Regions from separate parts of the Pseudoalteromonas sp. APC 3691 genome, predicted to be linked through region 3. Evidence: predicted binding sites of a transcription regulator. Region 3 holds the regulator's gene; each other region holds the start of a gene.
What was found. Region 3 encodes sigma-54, which starts transcription at its own class of promoters, with help from an activator protein. Its sites were predicted from a motif close to GTTGGCACGNNNNTNGNNT; they were not measured.
Positions count from the first base shown of each region.

Region 1: fliS (flagellar export chaperone FliS) is a predicted target of sigma-54. The motif match lies at 3,045-3,063, and genes of this name have one in related genera.
Region 2: glnA (glutamate--ammonia ligase) is a predicted target of sigma-54. The motif match lies at 2,140-2,158, and genes of this name have one in related genera.
Region 4: QL998_RS03480 (flagellar basal body rod protein FlgF) is a predicted target of sigma-54. The motif match lies at 2,620-2,638, and genes of this name have one in related genera.

Region 1 is NZ_JASDCB010000006.1:52,706-58,717, reverse strand. It holds gene QL998_RS03440 (flagellin) at 1-59, shown strand, start outside; gene QL998_RS03435 (flagellar protein FlaG) at 206-628, shown strand; gene fliD (flagellar filament capping protein FliD) at 696-2,129, shown strand; gene QL998_RS03425 (hypothetical protein) at 2,224-2,538, opposite strand; gene fliS (flagellar export chaperone FliS) at 2,547-2,948, opposite strand; gene QL998_RS03415 (sigma-54-dependent Fis family transcriptional regulator) at 3,381-4,817, shown strand; gene QL998_RS03410 (IS110 family transposase) at 5,101-6,012, shown strand, end outside.
Region 2 is NZ_JASDCB010000010.1:44,039-50,050, forward strand. It holds gene typA (translational GTPase TypA) at 1-1,706, opposite strand, end outside; gene glnA (glutamate--ammonia ligase) at 2,214-3,620, shown strand; gene QL998_RS05285 (DUF4124 domain-containing protein) at 3,735-4,256, shown strand; gene glnL (nitrogen regulation protein NR(II)) at 4,339-5,409, shown strand; gene ntrC (nitrogen regulation protein NR(I)) at 5,424-6,012, shown strand, end outside.
Region 3 is NZ_JASDCB010000007.1:84,096-90,107, forward strand. It holds gene lptB (LPS export ABC transporter ATP-binding protein) at 1-300, shown strand, start outside; gene QL998_RS04090 (RNA polymerase factor sigma-54) at 370-1,869, shown strand; gene hpf (ribosome hibernation promoting factor) at 1,896-2,183, shown strand; gene ptsN (PTS IIA-like nitrogen regulatory protein PtsN) at 2,188-2,640, shown strand; gene rapZ (RNase adapter RapZ) at 2,659-3,504, shown strand; gene QL998_RS04110 (HPr family phosphocarrier protein) at 3,547-3,819, shown strand; gene mgtE (magnesium transporter) at 3,952-5,310, shown strand; gene QL998_RS04120 (protein disulfide oxidoreductase) at 5,367-5,918, shown strand.
Region 4 is NZ_JASDCB010000006.1:66,557-72,568, reverse strand. It holds gene flgC (flagellar basal body rod protein FlgC) at 1-382, shown strand, start outside; gene QL998_RS03490 (flagellar hook assembly protein FlgD) at 396-1,076, shown strand; gene flgE (flagellar hook protein FlgE) at 1,135-2,517, shown strand; gene QL998_RS03480 (flagellar basal body rod protein FlgF) at 2,675-3,418, shown strand; gene flgG (flagellar basal-body rod protein FlgG) at 3,440-4,228, shown strand; gene flgH (flagellar basal body L-ring protein FlgH) at 4,245-4,928, shown strand; gene QL998_RS03465 (flagellar basal body P-ring protein FlgI) at 4,940-6,012, shown strand, end outside.

The DNA of each region.
Region 1 (6,012 bases), on a different contig from region 3:
CGTCAATCTTGTCGCAAGCGAACCAGTTACCACAAGCAGCACTTAGCTTATTAGGTTAATAAGTTAAAGTAATAGCTTAGTGGTTAGCTAGTACATAAAGTCAGTATTAGTTTTACAAAAAGGAGGTGGCTTTAGCTACCTCCTTTTGTGGTTTAAGGGTTTTAATTGAGCTATTGTTTAATTAAGTGAAAAATAGGAATCTGTTATGAATACTATTAATTCCAATGCAGAAGTTACATTACCAACCCCGCTAGCGGGTGAAGATAAAGTAGCTGGGCAAGCAGCTAGTTCGCTAACCGAACGCGCTGTTGACGATGTAAAGCAAGCTGACACACAAAATCAGCAACGATTACAGCAAAATCAATACGAAAAAAATAACCAAGAAGTAACTGCTCAGCCGTTAGAGCGTGAACAGCTAGAAAAAATGGCGCAACAATTGCAGGATTTTATGGGCGAAATGAATCGCAGTTTGCAGTTCAAGGTAGATGAAGATTCAGGTCGTGATGTAATTAAAGTGCTTGATAAAAACAGTGGCGAAGTAATTAAGCAATATCCTTCTGAGGAAGTATTAAGCCTAGTTTCTAAACTGTCTGAATCTGCTGGTATTTTGATTGATCAAACAGTTTAGTAAGCACCTATAAGTGTTAACTTATAAAAGTTAGCTGGTTTATTTTTAAGTATTGAAGAGGTGAAGTATGGCTATTTCGTTTACTGGTTTAGGTTCTGGGTTAGCAGTATCAGATATTGTTGATGCACTAGTAAATGCAGAACAAGCACCTGCTGAAGCTCGATTAAATACAAGAGAAGGCAAGTTAACAACTGATATTTCAGCTGTAGGAGCACTTAAGTCAGCGCTCGAAAAAGTGCAAACCTCAATGGAAGCATTAGGCGATAGTGATAACTACCAAAAGCGAACTGCATCTGGCAATGATGATTTTATATCTATTAGCTCAGATAAAGACGCTCAGCCTGGTAGTTACAATGTAAAAGTAGACGCATTAGCACAAGCACATAAGTTATCTTCCCCTGCATTTGCAGCAGACGAGGCAATTGGAGCTGGCGTAATTACAATTGGCTCCGGCGAAAATAGTTTTTCCACTGTTTTATCGGCTACAAATACATTAGAAGATTTACGCGACCAAATTAATAACGGCCCTTTTACTGGCAGTGATAGTAATGATTCGGTTGTCGCCACTATAATAACCAGTGATACCGGTCAGCATTTAGTGCTTACTAGTAAAGAAACCGGCGAAGACAACGCTATAACAATTACCGTACAAGACGATGACGGCAGTAATACCGATACAAGCGGGTTATCTCGACTAGCTTATGATGTATCAGACGCAGACCCTGCTAATCATACAACTAATTTAACGCAAGTTAATGCTGCACAAAATGCACAAATAACGATTGATGGCACGTTAACTGTATCAAGCAATACTAATGAGTTTAGTAATGTGATTGATGGCGTGGATATTACCGCCAAAAAGTTACATGCCACTGACGACGACTTAAGCGATATATCGGTTACCGAAAACAATAATAATATTAAAACAGGTTTAAATAGTTTTATTTCAAGTTATAACGAACTGTTAGAGCTTAGTAATAACTTGGGTGCCTCCGGCGAAGCTGGCGCAGGCGTTATGGCGGGGGATTCACTGCTTCGTGGTGTTATGTCAAAGCTTCGTAGCGAAATAACAAATCCCGTTGATTTAGGTGGTGGTAATTCGCTATCGCTTTCGCAGTTAGGTGTAGAAACAGACCGCTACGGTGTTTTAACGCTAAATACAGAAACACTCAATGAAAAAATAGCAAGCGATGTAGATTTAGTTCAGCAGTTTTTTGTAGGTGATGATGACGATGGCTTTGCACAATCGTTTGACGAAAAGTTAAGCTTTTATACCGATTCCGACGGTATTATCCAAAACCGCATAGACAGCAAAACAAACCAACTTGACGACATAGATGACCAGCGCTTGGACCTTGCCAGTAAAATGGAGTCGCTATCATCAAGGTTGTATGCTCAATATAATGCAATGGATTTATTAGTAGCGAGCCTCAATAACACCAGTACGTATGTTCAAGCTCAGCTGGAAAATATGCCTGGGGTTGTACGAGATAACTCTTAATATATAAATAGCATATAGTTTTAATAGCTAAATAAAAACATAAAAAAAACCGTTATTTACAACGGTTTTTTATATTTACTGTTTGAGGTGAATTTTATTTGGCTGCTCTATATGCCTTAATCGCCTTTCCTGACTTTTTATGTTTAATAATGGCTTTAGATGACTCGTTTTTAGCGCTATTTGCTTTAACTAAAATAGTATTTATACGAAGCTGAATTAATTCTAATTGCTCTGCGCTTGGGCCTTCACTGTTTTCGCACCATTGTTTTAGTTTAGTGTTTAAAGTATCTAAAAAAGGCGGAGCTTCATCTGCATTATTATCATTTACTAATACTTCAATGTTACTAAGCAGTGTTTGTATTTGCTCTGCATGGCTTGTTAGTTGCTGCGAAGATGTTGGCGAGTCCATAATTTAAATTAAACCGCAGGGCTGCGTTGATCTAGCGGAATGTTATTCCAACCTTCTTTAATTTCTTTAACAATACTTGATACTTCAGTAATTGCTTCAATATCGTTGTGTAAGTTAGCTTGAGTTAAACGGCGTTGGCAGTAATCGTAAAGTGCCAATAAATTGTTAGAAATACTAGGGTCTTGCTCTACTTCTAAATTAAGTGCATCTTGCAGAGCACCAAATAATAAAACACAGGCTGAAATGTTTTCACCTTTTTTTTGTATTTCTTTGCGCTCAATAAACCCTTTTGTTGCTGCTAAGCGACCGATAATATTACTGAATATAAGGTTTATTTGTTCGTAAGGAGTCATTTCGGCAATACTACTAGCACGAACTTGACCGTATTTTTTTACTGAGATGTGAGCCATGGAAAATCCTAAAATTTAAAACAATAAAATTATGTGAAAGCCAATATAAAAACTTATATAAAAAACCAATAAAGCTTTTATACTTTTATAAGAGCAAAGCAATATTAATGCCAAGCATTTTTGCTTATCTATATATCGGCATTTGTAACTTCAACTTAAATTTATAATTGGGTTTATTTACTAACAATAGCATTTTTATAGCCGAGTAAATTAATTTTTAGAGCTAGGTTATGGTTAGGTAATAGTTAAGTAATAACTAAGTTGAAACTATAACCCATACTTAATGATTAACTATTAAGTATGATTGACTTAACTAGCCCGTCTGTTTTTTGGCGTTTATGTCAAAAAACTGCCGCTATTGCTTGCATCCATGCTGAACTGGCTTACAATTTAACTAATTATACAAATTAGTGAAAGTACGGCTCGCTAAATATGATCTTGATTTTAGATAATAATAACAACCGCGCAATAGGATTAAATGCTTCACTTGGCTTTATTGGTGAAGCTGCTCAACTATTAAGCGAAGACTGCTTTGAACAAGAATGCAAAAAATATCAGCAGCAAGAATGCATGATCATTTTAGGAGCATTGCAATCACTTGACCACGAAAGCTTAATTAAACGCTATCCAACATTACCGTTTTTATTAATTGGCGAAACGCTAAAACCCCTATTAAGTATAGCTAATGTAGTGGGGCTTATCTGTGAGCCGTTTAATCACGAAGTGACAACGCAGTTACTTCACGATTGCCAACAGTATCAGCGTATGCTGCCTAATGAGCATAAGCATACTAAACCACATAAAATTTTTGATGGACTTGTTGGTGAAACCGATGCGGTTAAAGATGTTCGCTTTTTAATCGAACAAGTGGCAAAAACCGACGCTAATGTTTTAATTTTAGGCGAATCAGGCACAGGTAAAGAAGTGGTTGCCCGTAATGTACATTTGCTTTCAAAGCGTATTAATGGACCGTTTGTACCTGTTAACTGTGGTGCTATTCCGGCAGAGCTGCTCGAAAGTGAACTATTTGGCCACGAAAAAGGCGCGTTTACTGGTGCTATATCGGCTCGTAAAGGGCGCTTTGAACTCGCTCAAGGTGGGACGCTATTTTTAGATGAAATAGGCGATATGCCACTGCAAATGCAAGTTAAGTTGCTGCGAGTATTGCAAGAGCGAAGTTATGAACGAGTTGGTGGTACAAAGGCTATTCAGGCTGATGTACGCGTTATTGCGGCTACACATCGTAATCTTGAAACAATGATTGAAGAGGGCAGTTTTAGGGAAGATTTATATTACCGCTTAAATGTATTTCCTATCGAAAACCCATCGCTGAGTGAACGTGCTGATGATATTCCGCTGCTTTTAAAAGAGTTAATGCGCCGTGTTAACGACCAAACAGGTTCTACCGCTAAGTTTACAGAGCGCGCAGTTGAGAGCTTAAAAGAACATGCTTGGCCTGGTAATATTCGTGAGCTTGCTAATTTGGTGGAGCGTATGGTTATTATGTTTCCTGAAAAAGTGGTTGATATTCCCGATTTACCTAATAAATATCGTTACATCGAAGTTGAAGCCTACGAGCCAGAATACCCTGAAGAGTTAATGGAAAAAGACGCCTTTAACGATATATTTAGCACCGGTTTTAGCGATTACGAAAGTGAGCCAGACGCTGAGTTTAGCCAAACGGGTAGTGGGCTATTACCTGATGATGGTATTGAACTTAAAGATTATTTAGCCGAACTTGAAATAAGCTTAATTACCCAAGCGTTAGAGCGCTATGATTACGTTGTAGCTCGCGCTGCAGAGATATTAGGGGTTCGCAGAACAACACTCGTTGAGAAAATGAAAAAGTATAATCTTTCACGAGATTAGAAATACGAAAATGGTGAAATACTTTTCGTTATTTATTATTCATTTGTGATCAATCACTTTACGGGCTTTGCCCGTCACGCAAGCAAGCTTCGCGTCTTGTATCTCTCATTGATAAATGATTAGCTATCATTTATCACATCGAAGTCAGTGAGCTTGCCTTCGCGTCTAGTATTTAATACTGCTCCGTAGATAAAGCCCTGACTTTCTATTCTCACAAACTGAATGGTATCCAAGCACGCTTTTATTTAAGTAGATGCTGTATGTACAAGGGGAGTAAGTAGAGATGATGTTTATCGGCATTGATATTAGTAAAGAGAAGATTGATTTATCGTGGTTGAGAGACCAACTTACAAATAAAATTAAAACAAAAGTCTTTAAAAACAAGCGCCAAGATTTTGTAACAATAGAAAAATGGCTTTTAAATACAACAAAAAGCGCTGCTAATGAGCTCGTTATCACCCTCGAACCAACGGGTGTTTATCATGAAGCGCTGATGTATTTTTTACACGAGCAAGGCTTTAATATTATTTTAGCGAATCCCAGTAAAGCTAAAAAGTATGCAGACGCTTTAAACATAATTCACAAAACAGACAAATCTGATGCAACGATGCTTGCTCATTATGGCTGTGCTAAGCACGCAGTCGTTAATTATTGGCAACCTGAAGCATTAGCAATTAGAGAGCTTAAAGCCCTTATTCGTCGTTTAGATGCGCTTGAGAGTAACCGACAACGAGAAGCTAACCGATTAGAAGCAAGTGAATTCAGCAACGTTTCCGCGCGTGTTTGCCAATCGATAAAAGTGACTATCGCGTTTTTAGACGATGAAATTAAACAGCTTAAATCTGACATTGATAACCACATAGATAATGAACCTGATTTAAAAAGAAACAGGAAACTACTTGAGTCTATTTCTGGCATTGGGCCCGTACTATCGAGAGAGCTGACGTATTTATTTGCGGCTAAAAAATTCAATAAAGCCAAAGAAGCGGCGGCTTATTGTGGATTAATCCCACGGCATAATGAATCGGGTAAATTAAAAGGGCGAACATCAATCAGTAAACTTGGCCCAGCCAGAATTCGATGTAAACTTTATATGGCAGCCGTTGTTGCTGGGCAATGGAATAAAACAATAAAACGACACAAGTTAACGTTAATAAATAATGGTAAAACACCAATGCAAGCTGTGTGTGCAAAT
Region 2 (6,012 bases), on a different contig from region 3:
GCTTGCTCAAGTGAGTAGTTAAGGTGCGGAGAAAGCGTTTGCGCTTCATCAGTACCAGATGCACGTACGTTAGTTAACTGCTTGCCTTTAAGGGCGTTAACTGTAAGGTCGTTATCACGGTTATGAATACCGATAACCATACCTTCGTATACTTCAACACCGTGACCGATGAATAAACGGCCGCGCTCTTGTAAGTTGAATAATGCGTTAGTAAGTGCTTTACCAGTTGCGTTTGCAATCATTACGCCGTTCTTACGAACACCGATAGCGCCACCTTTATGAGGACCATAATGATCGAACGTATGGTACATAAGACCAGAACCCGAAGTAAGCGTCATGAAATCAGTTTGGAAACCAATTAAACCACGGCTTGGGATCATGAAGTCTAAACGCATACGGCCTTTGCCATCTGGAGTCATGTTAGTAAGTTCACCTTTACGTAGGCCAACTTGTTCCATAACAGAACCTTGATGCTCTTCTTGACAGTCAATAGTCACTGTTTCAAACGGTTCTTCTAGAACGCCATCTACAGTACGTAAGATAACTTCTGGACGAGAAACTGAAAGCTCGTAACCTTCACGACGCATGTTTTCGATTAAGATACCTAGGTGTAATTCACCACGACCAGAAACACGGAAGCTATCTGGGCTAGCAGTATCTTCAACGCGAAGTGCTACGTTGTGTACTAATTCTTTGTCTAAACGCTCACGGATATTACGTGACGTTACAAACTTACCTTCTTTACCACAGAAAGGTGAGTTATTTACAGAGAATGTCATTGTTACAGTTGGCTCATCAACACTTAGTGGTGGTAATGCTTCAACGTTTCCTGGGAAACAAACTGTATCAGAAATCTTAAGCTCACCAATACCTGTTACAGTTACGATGTTACCAGCGTAAGCTCTATCAGTTTCGATACGCTCAAGACCTAGGTAGCTTTGTACTGCACCAATTTTACCATTACGTGTAGTGCCATCAGCACTGATAATAGTAACTTGTTGGTTAGGAGCAACAGAACCACGTTTTATACGACCAATACCAACTACACCAACATAAGAGTTGTAATCTAGTTGAGAAATTTGCATTTGGAAGTCACCTTCAGGATCTGCATCCGGTGGTGATACTTCTTCAACGATCATCTTGAACATAGGTTCCATGTTGTCTGATGGTTCGTCTAAATCTAGTGTTGCCCAACCGTTGATTGCTGAAGCGTAGATTACTTTAAAGTCTAACTGTTCGTCAGTCGCGCCAAGGTTGTCGAATAAATCAAAGATTTGATCCATAACCCAATCTGGACGAGCGCCTGGCTTATCAATTTTATTGATAACGACGATTGGTTTTAAGCCTTGCGCGAATGCTTTTTGCGTAACGAAACGCGTTTGCGGCATTGGACCTTCTTGAGCATCAACAAGTAATAATACTGAGTCAGCCATCGAAAGTACGCGTTCAACTTCACCACCGAAATCGGCGTGTCCCGGGGTATCTACGATATTGATATGGTAGTCATTCCAAGAAATGGCTGTGTTTTTAGCCAAAATGGTAATACCACGTTCTTTCTCAATGTCGTTTGAGTCCATCACGCGCTCTTCGTTACCGCCGCGTGTTTCTAATGTACCTGATTGCTCAAGTAGTTTGTCAACCAGTGTTGTTTTACCATGGTCAACGTGCGCGATAATCGCTATATTTCTTAACTGTTCGATGCTCATATATTTACTCAGAGAAATTAAATTCTCATTGATCCTGCAAGATCTACGCACTCATCCACGCTTTCGCGAGATGTCCCAGCATAGGATTTAAAAGGGCGCATATTATCCCTCATTAATGACATGGATGAAAGTTTATCCAATATAAATTTCAAAACTTTCTCAATACTTTTACTAAGTATCTGTTTTATATATGACAATTATATGAATTAAATTTCAAATTTTTTTTGAAAAACAGCCTTTTTGGCTATTTTGCTGATCTTTTTGGTACTCTTTTGCATTTAGGTTATGCTATTTCCGAGCGATTAAATTAGCAGCAAATTGTGCCCTGTAAATTTTGCACCAAAAAGGAAAATTTACGCACCAATATAGTGCGTTTGTACATTCCATTTTGATGCAACGATATTTTTTTAATTTATAAACAGCTAGTTATAAAAATGGCACAAAATCAGCTTAGTAAATCCCAAAGCAATTATGCAGCAATAACAAAACCCAATAGTTGGAGGACACATGTCACAATCGGTTTTAGATTTTATTAAAGAAAATGACGTCAAGTTCATTGATTTACGCTTTACTGACACTAAGGGTAAAGAACAACATATATCTATTCCTCATCACCAAGTTGATGAAGACTTTTTTGAAGACGGTAAAATGTTTGACGGTTCTTCAATTGCAGGCTGGAAAGGCATAAACGAATCAGACATGGTATTAATGCCAGTTGCTGAATCAATCAAACTAGACCCTTTCACTGAAGAATCAACATTAATCGTACGTTGTGACGTAGTAGAGCCTTCAACACTTCAAGGTTATGAGCGCGACCCGCGTTCTGTTGCTAAGCGTGCTGAAGATTACATGCGCTCTACAGGTATTGCAGATACAGTTTTATTTGGCCCTGAGCCAGAGTTTTTCGTATTTGACGACGTTAAATACAAATCAGATATGTCTGGTTCTATGTACAAAATTGATTCTAAGCAAGCTGCTTGGAACTCAGATAAAGAATATGCAGATGGCAACACAGGTCACCGTCCAGGTATTAAAGGCGGTTACTTCCCAGTTGCTCCTGTTGATGACTTCCAAGATTGGCGTTCAGCTACGTGTCTAGTTCTAGAAGAAATGGGTCAAGTAGTAGAAGCACATCACCACGAAGTTGCAACAGCAGGTCAAAACGAGATTGCTACTCGCTTTAATACAATGGTATTAAAAGCGGATGAAATCCAAGAAATGAAATATGTTATCCATAACATGGCTCACTTATACGGTAAAACAGCAACGTTTATGCCTAAGCCAGTTGTTGGTGATAACGGTTCTGGTATGCATTGTCACCAGTCACTTGCTAAAGACGGTGTTAACCTTTTTGCTGGCGATAAGTACGGCGGTCTTTCTGAAGATGCACTTTACTACATTGGCGGTATCATTAAGCATGCTAAAGCAATTAACGCTTTTGCAAACGCATCTACTAACTCGTACAAACGTTTAGTACCAGGTTTTGAAGCACCAGTTATGCTTGCGTACTCTGCACGTAACCGTTCTGCATCAATCCGTATCCCAGTGGTTCCATCTGAAAAAGGTCGTCGTATTGAAGTACGCTTCCCGGATCCAACAGCTAACCCATACCTTGCTTTCTCAGCAATGCTTATGGCTGGCCTTGATGGTATCAAAAACAAGATCCACCCTGGCGATGCTATGGATAAAGATTTATACGACTTACCAGCTGAAGAAGCAGCAGAAATTCCAACTGTTGCAGCATCACTTGACGAAGCACTATCTGCACTTAGCGCAGACCGTGAATTCTTAACTCAAGGTGGCGTATTCACTGACGACTTAATCGATGCTTACATCGAACTTAAGTCTAAAGAAGTTGAAAAGCTTAACATGACAACTCACCCAGTTGAGTTTGAAATGTACTACAGCTGTTAATATAAGCTGTAAAAAATATGTGTGTTCTCAAGCCCGCTTTGCGGGCTTTTTTAATGGTAAAATTAGTCAATCTCCACTAAAGTTAAGTTACCGATAAAAATGCAGGGCTGCAGAGTGAATAACAAGATTTTATTACTATTAATTACTTTAGGATTAAGTAATTATGGTTATGCCGGTGAAACAAAAATATACGCTTGGAAAGATAAAAATGGCGTATTAGTGTTCTCTGACACCCCTCATAGAGGTGCTAAAGAGGTAAAGCTTACCAGCCAAGATCTTAATATGCCTGCAACAAATACTGACATTTTTGACGAGCAACCCCAGCCTCAACAAGCGGCCTTTAGTATTGCCATTTCCTCACCTGATCATAACCAGACTATTCGTGAAAATACCGGCACTGTTTATGTTACTAGCCGAATAAAACCGCGCTTTGAAACTGGTTTTACTATACAACTTTTTATTGATGGTAAAGCACACGGCCCTGCCAGTGACAGCTCAACCTTTGCAATAAGGGATGTAGAACGTGGTCAGCACACACTACAATTAAAGCTTTTTAATAGTAAAAACCAAGTTATTGCTACAAGCGAGCCCTGTATGTTTTTTATGCACCGAAAAGGGCTAAGCCTAAGTAATTAAATTGGGGTATTACTAATCGTGCAGCAGTGTATTTTACCGTATAACTTGCTTGCAAACATCAACGCACTAAAATGGTGCAGCTATGATTAATAATAAAAACTTTAGCCCTGAGCTACTCGATGCTATTTGGCAAAATCAAACAACCGCTATCATGTTGCTTGATAAAAACTTCACCGTTGTCTATGCCAATACCAGTACTAGCGAACTGCTTGGCCTTGGTAACAAGCGCCTATTAGATCAGCCTTTCGACAGTCTTTTTAATTACCATTCAATCGATTTGCAGCGTATAGAACAATACTCATTAGTTGAAGGTGTAGATTGCCAGCAGCACAGAGCTGACGTGGTTTTTAGCGATTCTCGCCATGCAAAAGTAGCCGTAAGTACACGACAAATTAAGTTTGATGGCTCACTTTATATTTTATTTGAGTGGCGCCAAACTGATGACGAAATTAAGCACGACCAAGCGTCTAATCAAATGCATCAATACCAAGCAGCCCGAAATCTAATTAGAGGCTTAGCTCACGAAATTAAAAATCCTTTAGGTGGAATTCGCGGAGCGGCGCAGTTATTGCAGTATGAGGTTGATCAACAAGAAAGAGACCAATGTGCTGAACTTATCATTGAGCAAGCTGACCGATTACGCGAATTAGTAGATAGGCTTTTAGGGCCAAATCAGCTTCCGCAAAAATCGTATGGCAATATACATCAATCACTTGAATCAGTTGCACGACTAAGTACGTTAGATAATTGTTCTAACATTAGCTTGGTTAAGGATTACGACCCAAGCATTCCTGATGTATACATTGATCAAGGTAAAATTCAGCAAGTAGTATTAAACATTGTTCGAAATGCTCAGCAGGCGCTTGTAAATGGCGGTGAAATAACAATAAAAACCCGCATTAATCATCAGCATCGTCGCCCAGGTAAAGCACCTAAAAAAGCCTTGTTGATCCAAATATCTGATAACGGACCAGGTATTGATCCCAGTGTACGTGAAACACTGTTCTACCCTATGATCACCAATAAAGAAGATGGCTCAGGGTTAGGACTCTCAATAGCGCAAACGCTGATAGATCAACATGATGGCTATATAGAATGCGATAGCTGGCCTGGACATACTGAATTTAATATCTATCTGCCCTTTGCAGATTAATGTTTGGAGTTTGCATGAAAACAGTTTGGCTTGTAGATGATGATGCCTCAATTCGCTTTGTACTTGAAAAGGCACTAACCCGTTCAGGGTTTAACACGGAGAGCTTTGCTAATGCGCAAGATGTACTAAGCGCACTAAAGTTTAGCCAACCTACTGTTTTAGTTTCTGACGTTAGAATGCCAGGCATGGATGGTATGGCGTTGCTTGAACTTATCGCAGAGCAAAACCCTGGGCTGCCAGTTATTATAATGACTGCCCACTCAGATTTGGACTCTGCAGTTAATGCATTCCAAAAAGGTGCTTTTGAATACCTAGCTAAGCCGTTTGATTTAAACGAAGCAGTGGCGCTAGTCGAGAGCGCGTGCAGAGCAAACTCCACTAAAAAAACTAAGCGAAAGCAAGCTCCACCAAAAAGTGCCCACATTATTGGTGAAGCACCCGCTATGCAAGAAGTGTTTAGAGCGATAGGTAAACTATCGGCCTCTAGCATGAGCGTATTAATAAATGGTGAATCTGGCACAGGTAAAGAACTTGTCGCCAGCGCCCTGCACAACCATAGTCCACGTAAAGAAAATCAATTTATTGCACTTAACATGGCAGCCA
Region 3 (6,012 bases):
CGTCGTCGTGTAGAAATAGCACGTGCGCTGGCAGCCGATCCTAAATTTATATTACTGGATGAACCGTTTGCCGGTGTTGACCCTATTTCGGTATTAGATATAAAGAAAATAATAGAACATCTTAAAAATCGTGGGATTGGAGTATTAATTACCGACCATAACGTAAGAGAGACCCTTGATGTTTGTGAAAAAGCCTACATTGTTTCTCATGGGGAGCTGATTGCATCAGGTACTCCAGAACACGTATTAAATGATAAAACAGTACGCGATGTTTACTTAGGCGAGCAATTTAGGCTGTAACATTTACGCCATGTCTTTAAGCATCTGCTAGTATTAATTATAACAACATAAAAGGATTGTTAGAGATACATGAGGCAATCACTACAGCTGCGCATGGGCCAGCAACTTACAATGACTCCACAGTTGCAACAAGCTATTCGTTTGTTGCAACTCAGTACATTGGATCTCCAGCAAGAAATACAAGAAGCTCTCGACAGTAATCCACTATTAGAGGTTGAAGAGGCAGACTATTCTGAAGACGCTGCTGGTAAAAACGAGCAAAAAGCTGATACCGATGACATAACTGTTAGCGCATCTGCTGATGATGCTCCGAGCGAATATGAACAAGATACTGGTGAAGCACTTGCAAAAGACACGCTAAGTGACGACATGGCTATGGATGTTAGTTGGGATGAGTACATGAGTGCCGCTCCTGCAGCCTCATCAGGTCCAATGCCTGAAGACGAATCAATATACCAAGGCGCCTCTACTGAAACGCTCCATGAGTATTTAATGTGGCAATTACAACTAACGCCATTTAGCCCTACCGATGAAGCCATCGCTATTGCGATTGTAGAGGCCGTCGATGATTCAGGTATTTTAACATTAAGCTGCGAAGAGATTTTAGAAAGCTTTAATCAAGAAAACGAAGATGATAACGAAGTCGAACTTGATGAAATTGAAGCCGTATTAAAACGCATTCAACTGTTTGATCCTGTTGGTATTGCTGCACGTAGTTTACAAGAGTGTTTGTGTATTCAGCTTAATCAATTTGATAAAGAAACACCTTACATTAATGAAACGAAAATGATTTTAACCGAGCATATTGATCTATTAGCAGCTCGCGACTATCGTACATTAATGAAAAAAACTAAGCTCAAAGAAGAAGAGCTTAAAGAAGTGATGACACTAATACATACTCTCAACCCAAAACCTGCAGATACTATTGTAAGGGAAGAATCTGAGTATGTTATTCCTGATGTGTCAGTTAAAAAAATTAAAGGCCGCTGGGTTGTCGAATTAAACCCAGATAGCATGCCTAAAATTCGTGTTAATAGCCAATACGCGGCAATGTCTCGCACTGTAAAATCAAGTGGCGACAGCCAGTTTATTCGCTCACATTTACAAGAAGCTAAATGGTTTATTAAAAGCTTAGAAAGTAGAAACGACACGCTATTAAAAGTTACTAATTGTATTGTTAAGCAACAACAAGGCTTTTTTGAACATGGCCCTGAAGCCATGAAACCAATGGTTTTAAATGATGTCGCTGAAATGGTAGAAATGCACGAATCGACAATTTCGCGTGTGACTACTCAAAAGTACATGCATACACCCCGTGGTATATTTGAGCTTAAATATTTTTTCTCAAGCCATGTAAGTACTGAAAACGGTGGTGAATGTTCATCTACAGCAATACGTGCGCTTATCCGAAAATTAATCGCAGCAGAAAACTCAGCAAAACCATTGAGTGATAGCAAAATAGCGGATATATTGGCTGAGCAAGGAATTAAAGTAGCAAGACGTACAATCGCAAAATACCGTGAATCTCTTGCTATTCCACCGTCAAATCAGCGTAAAAGTCTGATTTAAGACGCTAAACTAAGAGGGTAATGCTTATGCAACTAAACTTAACTGGTCGTCACGTAGAATTAACCGATTCACTAATAGACTATATTAATACTAAATTTGCGAAGCTTGAAAGACACTCTGATCATATTAATAATGTTCATGTCATTCTCGATGTAGAAAAATTAAATCAAAAAGCAGAAGCCACAATACACGTAAGCGGTGCTGAGCTATTTGCCTCTACAGAACATCAAGATATGTATGCCGCTATTGACTCGTTGATCGACAAGCTCGATCGCCAAGTAATCAAACACAAAGAGAAGCTTGCTCGACACTAATATGATGAAATTAAGTTCACTTATATGCCAGGACTGCAGCAAAGCTGCGGTCCTTTTTAATAGCAAAAAAAGAATTTTAGAGTTCATTAGCGAACTTGCTCACGACAAACTTCCGTATTTACCGCAACAAGATATTCTTAATGCTTTAATGAGCAGAGAGAAATTAGGTAGTACAGGTATAGGGCGTGGCATTGCTATTCCTCATGGAAGAATGAGCGGTGCAGAAGAGCCTTTGGCTTTAGTGCTCGTTAGCGAAACTCCAATAAACTTTGATGCAATCGATAATCGCCCTGTTGATATTTTTGTCGCACTCATCGTACCAGATGGCGATAACCAGCAGCACTTAAAGACTCTAGCAACCATTGCTGATAAACTAAACAACAAAGATTTTTGTAAACAGTTACGCAGTGCAAAATCTGATACTGAGCTTTACCAAGTTATTGTCGATCAATCATAGTTTTATAAAGGGTGTTAAATGGAGTTAATTATCATAAGCGGCCGTTCTGGTTCTGGAAAGTCGGTTGCTTTGCGCGTTGTAGAAGATTTAGGTTATTATTGCGTAGATAATATTCCAGTAAACCTACTACCTTCATTAGTTCGCAGTGTGTCTGATAGCTACGATAAAATTGCTGTTAGCATAGATGTGCGCAACATCCCTAAAGAACAAGATGAATTTAACGATATTCTTGAATACTTGCCTGGCTTTGCAAACCCTACGTTGTTTTATTTAGATAGCGACGATCAGACATTGATCAAACGCTTTTCTGAAACACGCAGATTACACCCACTATCAATAGACTCGTTGCCCCTTGATTTAGCCATCAAAAAAGAAAAAGAATTACTTGATGTATTAACCACTCGCGCCAACTTTATGATAGATACGACTGATTTAAGTGTTCATCAACTCGCTGAATCTATTCGTGAAAAGATTTTAGGTAAAAAAGATAAGCAACTGATTGTCACATTTGAATCATTTGGTTTTAAACACGGTATACCAAAAGAAGCAGACTACGTATTTGATGCACGCTTTTTACCAAATCCACACTGGGAACCAGAGTTAAAGCCTTTAAATGGGTTAGATCAACCGGTTAAAGACTATTTAGCTAATCACAGCATAGTGCAAAAATTCACATGGCAAATTCAAACATTTGTACAAACGTGGTTACCACATTTAGAACGAAATAACCGCAGTTATTTAACCATTGCTATTGGGTGTACAGGCGGGCAACATCGCTCTGTGTATTTAGCGCAAACTATCGGTGAAAGTTTCGCAATGACACATCCCAATGTAAAAATTCGCCATCGCGAGCAAGAAAAATAATATAGCTGAATAATCACCTGTTCAGCTTAGGTAGAGTAAGTTATGCATTGTGAAGATACCTTTTTAATAAAAAACAAATTAGGCTTACACGCCAGAGCAGCTACTGTGCTTGCGCAATTAGCAGTACAATTTGATGCGACAATCACATTATTCCAAGATGACAAAGAAGCAGCAGGCGATAGCGTACTTGCACTAATGTTACTTGAAAGTAGCCAAGGAAAAGAAGTTAAAGTTGTTTGTAAAGGCCCTGATTCTGAGCAAGCTTTACACGCTGTTGGAGAATTAATAGCACAACGCTTTAATGAACAAGAATAACCTGTTTTATAAAAACAATATTCGCATTACTAATGCTTCAATTAAAACAGATATATAAAATAGATAGGTTAGTAACGCCAGTTAACTCACCTCCCCCCCATAAAGTAATATAACAATTTATAAAGGACGCCAATGCCTGAAGCTTTTGAACAAGATTACCCACTACAGCAACTAAAACAGGTGACGAAGTCACTCAATAGTGGTCAATTTGTTCAAGTTAGGCGCATGCTCGCAAAAACGGCTCCTTGTGATACCGCATTATTATTAGAATCATCACCGCATAAAATTCGCCGACTGCTTTGGCAATTGGTCGATCCTGATGTGCAGGGTGATGTTCTTGAAGAACTCTCAGAAGATGTTCGTTTAGGCATTATTGCCCAAATGGAACCTAAGCACATTGCAGCCGCAACAGAAGATATGGGCCACGATGACTTAGGTGAAGTATTACGTAGTCTGCCGGACACCGTTTATAAAGACGTTGTTAGCGCGATGGACATTCAAGACCGTGAACGTGCAACACAAGCACTGTCATATCAAGAGCGTTCTGCTGGCGCGCTAATGAACACCGATACGGTGACCATTCGCCCTGATGTTACGCTTGATGTTGTACTTAGGTATATTAGGCTACGTGGCGAGTTACCAGAAGGTACCGATGACTTGTACGTTGTTGATAAGCATAACTGCTTTATAGGCGCTTTATCGCTGAGTACATTATTAACTAACCCGCCAGAAAAGATTGTTCGCGATTTAATGGATGAAGATTGTGAATCCATTCCAATCTCAATGGATGAAAGTGAAGTCGCGCAATTATTTGAACGTCATAATTGGATATCGGCCCCCGTAGTCGATGATAACGATCAGCTCCTTGGTCGTGTCACGATCGATGACATCGTTGACGTAATCCGAGAAGATGCTGAGCATAGTTTATTGGGCTTAGCCGGTCTTGATGATGAAGAAGATACCTTTGCGCCAGTACTAAAAAGCTCTAAAAAACGCTCAGTTTGGTTAGGTGTCAACTTACTAACTGCACTTGCAGCTGCTTTTGTAGCTAGCTTTTTTGAAGGTACTTTAGATGTGCTCCCTATTTTGGCAGTACTTAACGGCATTGTCCCTTCTATGGGTGGTGTTGCAGGTAGCCAATCATTAACGCTTGTTATTCGTGGTATTGCGGTAGGTCATATTAATCAAACTAACCAACGTTTCTTAATGATGAAAGAGCTTGCTATTGGCGCGTTAAACGGCGTTTTATGGTCGTTGTTAATAGCAGGTGTTATTGCCCTATGGCAGTGGGACTTTATGCTTGGTGGCGTACTCGCCTTCGCTATGTTTATGAACTTAGTGGTGGCAGGTGTTGCTGGTGCGAGTATCCCTATTATTCTTAAAAAGATGAATATAGATCCCGCTCTTGCAGGTAGTGTAGTTTTAACTACAATTACAGACATTGTGGGTATATTCGCCTTTTTAGGTACTGCTACCTGGTTGCTGGTTTAAATTAGAAACTTTTGCAAATAACTAAAGTAAAAAACACTTAGAGTAAAGCTGCAACTATGACAACGGATACCAAAAATAAAAAAGACACACCTAAAAAAACGCCAAAACAAAAAGGCTTATCAATATTAAAAAGTGTGTTGATATATGGTTTCATATTTTTCATCATTTATACTGCAGCCAATTGGTGGCGACAACCAGTCATGCCAGCCAACCCTCAATTGCAATTAACCAGCTATCAAGAGCAAAACATTGATCTAGCAGCAATGAGCCAAGATAAACCAACACTTGTCTATTTTTGGGGAACTTGGTGCCCTGTTTGCAGTATTACCTCCCCTGCTATAAACGAACTCGCAAACGAAAATAATTACCCTGTGGTGAGCATCGCAATAAAATCAGGTTCTGATCAAAAACTACATGAGTATCTAAATGAGCAAGGCTACAGTTTTACCACTGTCAACGATCAACACGGTGAGATATTTGCCGATTGGCAGGGGCAAGTCACGCCTTCCTATATAATTTTAAAAGATAATAAAATGACGCAAGGGCTAACAGGTATTCAGCCGTTATGGTCACTTAAATTACGTTTGTGGTTAGCATCAACGTTTTAAAAAACTAACTAGAAATATATAGGCTCTAAATACGCGCTATCTTAAGGGGCGTTTCTAAAAGCTCGCTCTTTATTACCTACAATAATATAGCCAA
Region 4 (6,012 bases), on a different contig from region 3:
AAACGTTCGCTTAAATACTACAGCTAGTAATATTTCTAATGCTAATACCATTAGTTCATCTCAAGACAAAACGTACCGAGCGCGCCAACCTGTATTTGCGGCTGAGCTAACAAAAGCTTCAGCATCAGCAAGTAATCAGCAGGGCTCCGCAGTTGGTGTTAAAGTTTTGGGCATTGTTGAAAGCGATGCACCATTACAAATTGAATATAACCCAAACCATCCAAGTGCGGATGAAAATGGCTATATCTATAAACCCAACGTTAATGTTGTAGAGGAGATGGCAAATATGATTTCTGCCTCTCGTTCTTACCAAACAAACGTGCAAGTTGCTGATGCAGCAAAGCAAATGCTAAGTAAAACACTGTTGCTAGGGCAGCGGTAACCGAGGGTAGGTTATGAGTAACGATATTAGTACATCTTCATCCTATTTAGACTCTATACGCTGGCAAGAAAAGCAAGTAGCGACCAGCGATGGTGAAAGTGATGCGTTAACGCAAGAAGACTTTTTTTCTTTGTTAACTCAGCAATTATCGTATCAGGATCCCAGTAATCCTGCGGATAATGACCAAATGATTGCTCAAATGACGAGCTTTACGATGGCTCAAGGTATTAGTGATTTGAATTCAAATTTTGATACGTTGGCTACTTCGATGACATCAAACTCAGCCCTGCAAGCTTCAACGCTTGTTGGCAAGCAGGCTTTACTAGAGTCAAATACTGTTGATTTAAATGAATCAGGTGATGCTAAAGGGTCTATCGTTGCTGAAAGTGCAGTTGAAAGCTTAACACTTAGTGTAACTGATGCTTCAGGACAGCTAGTGAGAACAATTGATATGGGTTCTCAGCCTGCGGGCGCTGTTCGCTTCGCCTGGGATGGTAATAATGAAAGCGGTGAGCGTTTACCTGAAGGGGAATACACGTTATCGGCACAAGGTAGTACCAATGGCCAGTTTTCTAGCTTGCCTATTGCAACTTTCAAAAATATTGAAAGTGTAAACATTAACGGCTCAAGCGGCATCATTGTGAACACTAAAGAAGGTGCGGTTAGGTTAACCGACATTGCAGAAATCGCGTAACAAATTTAATATTTCTTGCCTGCCAGCAGGCCACAGATTAACAGGTTAGAGGTGAATTATGAGCTTCAATATTGCATTAACCGGCCTAGCTGCCGCACAAAAAGATTTAGACGTAACTGCAAATAATATTGCAAACGTAAATACAACAGGCTTTAAAGAGTCGCGCGCTGAGTTTGCCGATGTTTACGCTTCATCAGTATTTAGCTCTGGTAAGACTAAAAATGGTGATGGTGTACAAGCGACAATGGTTGCACAACAGTTTCATCAAGGGTCATTACAATTCACTAATAATTCGCTTGATTTAGCGATTACGGGTGAAGGTTACTTCGCGATGACAGATGACTTATCTTCGCAAGACTTAACATACACACGGGCAGGTGCATTTAAGTTAAACCAAGATAATTTCATAGTTGATGCTAAAGGAAATTTCTTGCAAGGCTTCCCTGTTGACGAAGCAACAGGTAATACAACATCAGTAAGCCTAAGCACTTCATCAGCTTTGCAAATTCCTGATTCATCAGGCTCTCCGCGTGCAACAACAAGTGTGTATAGCTCATTCAATTTAGATTCGCGAGTTGAGTCACCAACGCTTCCATTTAATCCAGATGAAAGTGCTACTTATAATTCATCAACATCAACTACAGTTTATGACTCATTAGGTGAACCACATGTTTTACAGTTATTTTTTGTAAAACGTGATGATGCAACAGTGGCTGAGAACGCAAATAAATGGGATGTTTATACTACTCTTGATGGTGACAGTTTTGGAGCTGACGGTGTACTTCAGGACGGAAGCACCTCTTATGCGCCTTTGACTACTTTTGGATTTGACTCAAGCGGCGTACCGTCAACAACAGGTGATCCAGCTGTAGATAATGTAGCGAATACTTTTAATCCTATTTCGATAATTGCAGGTGATGCAGCCTCCGGTACAGCAGGCCTTTCTGATTTATTAACGAATGGTGCAAGCTTTCCTGCAAATATCGAAGTTAATTGGCGTGATGAAACTGGTACAGCAAATAAAGTGCCTACTCAATATGCTAGTAATTTTGAGGTGAAAGCGCTTGAGCAAGATGGAGCAACGGTTGGCCGTTTAGCCGGCATTGATATTGGTACTGATGGTAAAATTGTAGCGTCATACAGTAATGGTGATACATCATTTTTAGGCCAGGTAGCTATGGTGCGTTTCTCAAACTCGCAGGGGTTACAACAAGTTGGCGATACAGCGTGGAAGAAGAGTTTAACATCGGGTGAGCCTATCGCTGGAGAACCTGGTTCAGGTACTTTAGGTAGCATCAATTCATCAGCACTCGAGCAATCAAACACCAATTTAACCACTGAGCTTGTAGACTTAATTACTGCACAGCGTAATTACCAAGCAAACTCACGTGCGCTTGAAGTTAACTCAACAATTCAGCAAAGTATTTTGCAGATTCGATAAGTTAAACCCCATTGAATATATTAGGCTGCATTTTTGCAGCCTTTTTTATAAGTCCTCTTTGTAAGCCCTTCTAAATACCTCTCAATGTTGCGTCAAATTTAATCTGGCACCTATTTTGCATTTATAAGTTCAGAGATTTTTTATGTGAGTCGATACTATGGACAAAATGGTCTACATTGCGGCCTCTGGCGCTAAGCAAAGCCTACAAGGGCTTGCGCTTAAAGCCAATAATTTGGCGAATGCAAATACAACAGGATTTAAAGCCGACTTTGCGCAGGCGCGTTCTATGCAAGCGTTTGGCGAAGGTTTACCTACCCGTGTATTTTCAATGCAAGAGCGTCCGGGTTCTAACATGGTATCGGGTGGCATTGTTCAAACCGGGCGCGACTTAGATATCGCGATGAGTGATAACGCTTGGCTTGCCGTGCAAGATGCCTCAGGCAACGAAGCTTATACCAAAGTAGGTACGCTCAATATTACAGCGCAAGGCATGTTAGTAACCAGCGGTGGTCGTCAAGTAATTGGCGAAGGGGGACCTGTTATTTTACCCGTCCCAGTCGAAAAAATAGGGTTTAGCCAAGATGGCGCTATTCAAGTACGACCACAAGGCGCTCCCGCTAACTTTTTAGAAGAAATAGATACGCTTAGAGTGGTAGAAGCTAATAGCTCACAGCTCGAAAAAGGTAACGATGGTTTATTTAGACCAAAAGCAAATGTAACAGTAGATACCTCTGCCAATGTAAAAGTTTTAAGTGGTTCGCTTGAAATGTCGAATGTGAACCCAGTTCATGAAATGGTCGATATGATAAGCCACCAGCGCCAATTTGAATTACAAGTGAAATTAATGAAAACAGCTGAAGAAATTGACGAGCGTCAAGATCAGTTATTACGCATAGTTTAACTTTAAAGTGAGGACACGATTATGAATCCAGCATTGTGGATCAGTAAAACTGGGCTAGACGCTCAACAAACCGATATATCGGTTATTTCAAATAACTTAGCGAATGCGAGTACCGTAGGTTACAAAAAAAGCCGCGCTATATTTGAAGATTTACTTTATCAAAATATTAATCAACCAGGTGGTCGTTCATCGCAAGATACCGAAATGCCATCGGGCTTAATGTTAGGTGCGGGTGCTAAAGTTGTAGCTAACCAAAAAGAGTTTACGCAAGGCAACATGTTGACCACCGAAAACTCACTAGATTGGATGATTTCTGGTGAAGGTTTTTTTGAAGTACTGCAACCAGATGGCAATATTGCTTACTCGCGCAATGGTCAGTTTACTACTGATGGCGATGGACGAATTGTAACATCGGGCGCTGGTTACGTTATTCAGCCAGAAATGAATGTACCTGATGACGCGCAATCAATTACAGTTTCGCAAGACGGCGAAGTATCTGTACGTGTTGCAGGGCAAGCCGATAACGTGGTCATTGGTCAGCTAACAATTAGTGACTTTATTAATCCATCGGGCCTTGAGCCAATTGGTCAAAACCTTTATACCGAAACTGCTGTAAGTGGTGCGCCGGTACAAGGTAACCCGGGTGTTGAAGGGTTAGGGAGCATTATTCAAGGCTCACTCGAAACTTCAAACGTAAATGTAACTGAAGAGCTAGTAAATCTAATCGAAACTCAGCGTATTTACGAAATGAACTCAAAAGTAATTTCGGCCGTTGACGAAATGATGAGTTACATTAATCAACAGCTTTAATAGAGTAGGGGGAATTATGCGTAATATTATTTTATTTACAGCGGGCACATTATTTTTAAGTGGCTGTATGTCTACGCAAAATAGTGAAGTAGTGCAGGACGACCCTTACTACGCACCTATGTACCCCGAGCCTATTTTAGAGCCGCTGGTAGCCACAGGTTCATTATTTAATACTCATACATCAAACGACTTATATTCTGATAAAAAAGCGCTACGTACTGGCGATATAATTACGGTTAAACTGCAAGAGTCTACTCAAGCAACAAAAGCCGCCAAAACAGAAACAGACAAAGAAACCGAGGCAAGCTTAGACCCTGTTATTGGATTAGGTGGCCTACCTGTCAATATAGGTGGTGACAGCATTCAGTTTGGTATTGGCAGCGATTCGTCGTTTACAGGCGATTCAAAATCGAACCAGTCAAACAGCTTAGTGGGCGATATTTCGGTTAATGTAATGCGCGTATTACCTAATGGTAACTTAGTTATACGCGGCGAAAAATGGCTAACGCTTAATACCGGCGAAGAGTTTATTCGTTTAGAAGGGCTAGTACGCCCCCAAGACGTAAGCGCCGATAATACGGTTGAATCAAACCGCATTGCTAATGCACGTATTCAATACTCAGGTAAAGGGCAAACGCAAGAAGCGCAAAGTCCTGGTTGGCTTACACGTTTCTTTAGCAGTTCGCTGTTTCCATTTTAGAGGGTAACAACATGAATAGCCTTAAAGCTTTATGTTTAGTTGTGTTATTAGGTTGGCAGTTTAGCGCCAGTGCTGAGCGCATAAAAGATGTGTCTATGGTTGAAGGCGTACGCTCTAACCAGCTAGTTGGTTATGGCTTAGTGGTTGGTTTACCTGGCACTGGCGAGCAGAATTCATATACACAACAAAGTTTTAGAGGCATGTTGAACAGCTTTGGTATTACGCTACCTTCAACTCAAAGTCCTAAAATTAAAAATGTTGCCGCTGTGGCGGTGCATGCAGAACTACCTGCATTTAGAAAGCCTGGGCAAGCAATCGATATTACGGTTTCTTCTATTGGTAGTGCAGGCAGCTTACGTGGCGGTACTTTACTACAAACTTTTTTAAAGGGTGTAGACGGTAACGTGTACGCAATTGCACAAGGTAGTTTAATTGTCGGTGGCTTAGGCGCACAAGGTCTTGATGGCAGTAAGGTTGTAATTAACACGCCTACAGTTGGTCGTATACCAAATGGCGCAACAGTGGAGCGCACCGTAGAAAGCCCATTTATGCAAGGCGATTACATTACCTTCAACCTAAACCGTCCAGACTTTACGACGGCAAAACGCCTAGAAAAAACAATTAATGACTTAGTTGGCCCAAATAGCGCACAAGCAATAGATTCTGTTTCTATTCGTGTTATAGCACCACGCGATGCATCCCAGCGTGTATCGTATTTATCAACACTCGAAAACTTAGAATTTAAACCAGCTGACATGGCCGCTAAAATTATAGTTAACTCGCGCACCGGTACAATTGTCATTGGCAAAAACGTTAAGCTTCAGCCTGCGGCTATAACTCATGGTGGCTTAACAGTAACAATTGCAGAACAACAAAATGTGTCACAACCAAACCCGCTAGCAAACGGTGATACAGTTGTCACGCAGCAAAGTATTATTGATGTAAACCAAGACGACTCGCGCGCCTTTGTATTTAATCCAGGTGTAAGCCTTGACGATTTAGTTCGCGCAATTAACGAAGTAGGCGCAGCGCCTGGTGACTTAATGGCTATTTTAGAAGCACTAAAAGAAGCCGGCGCAATTAA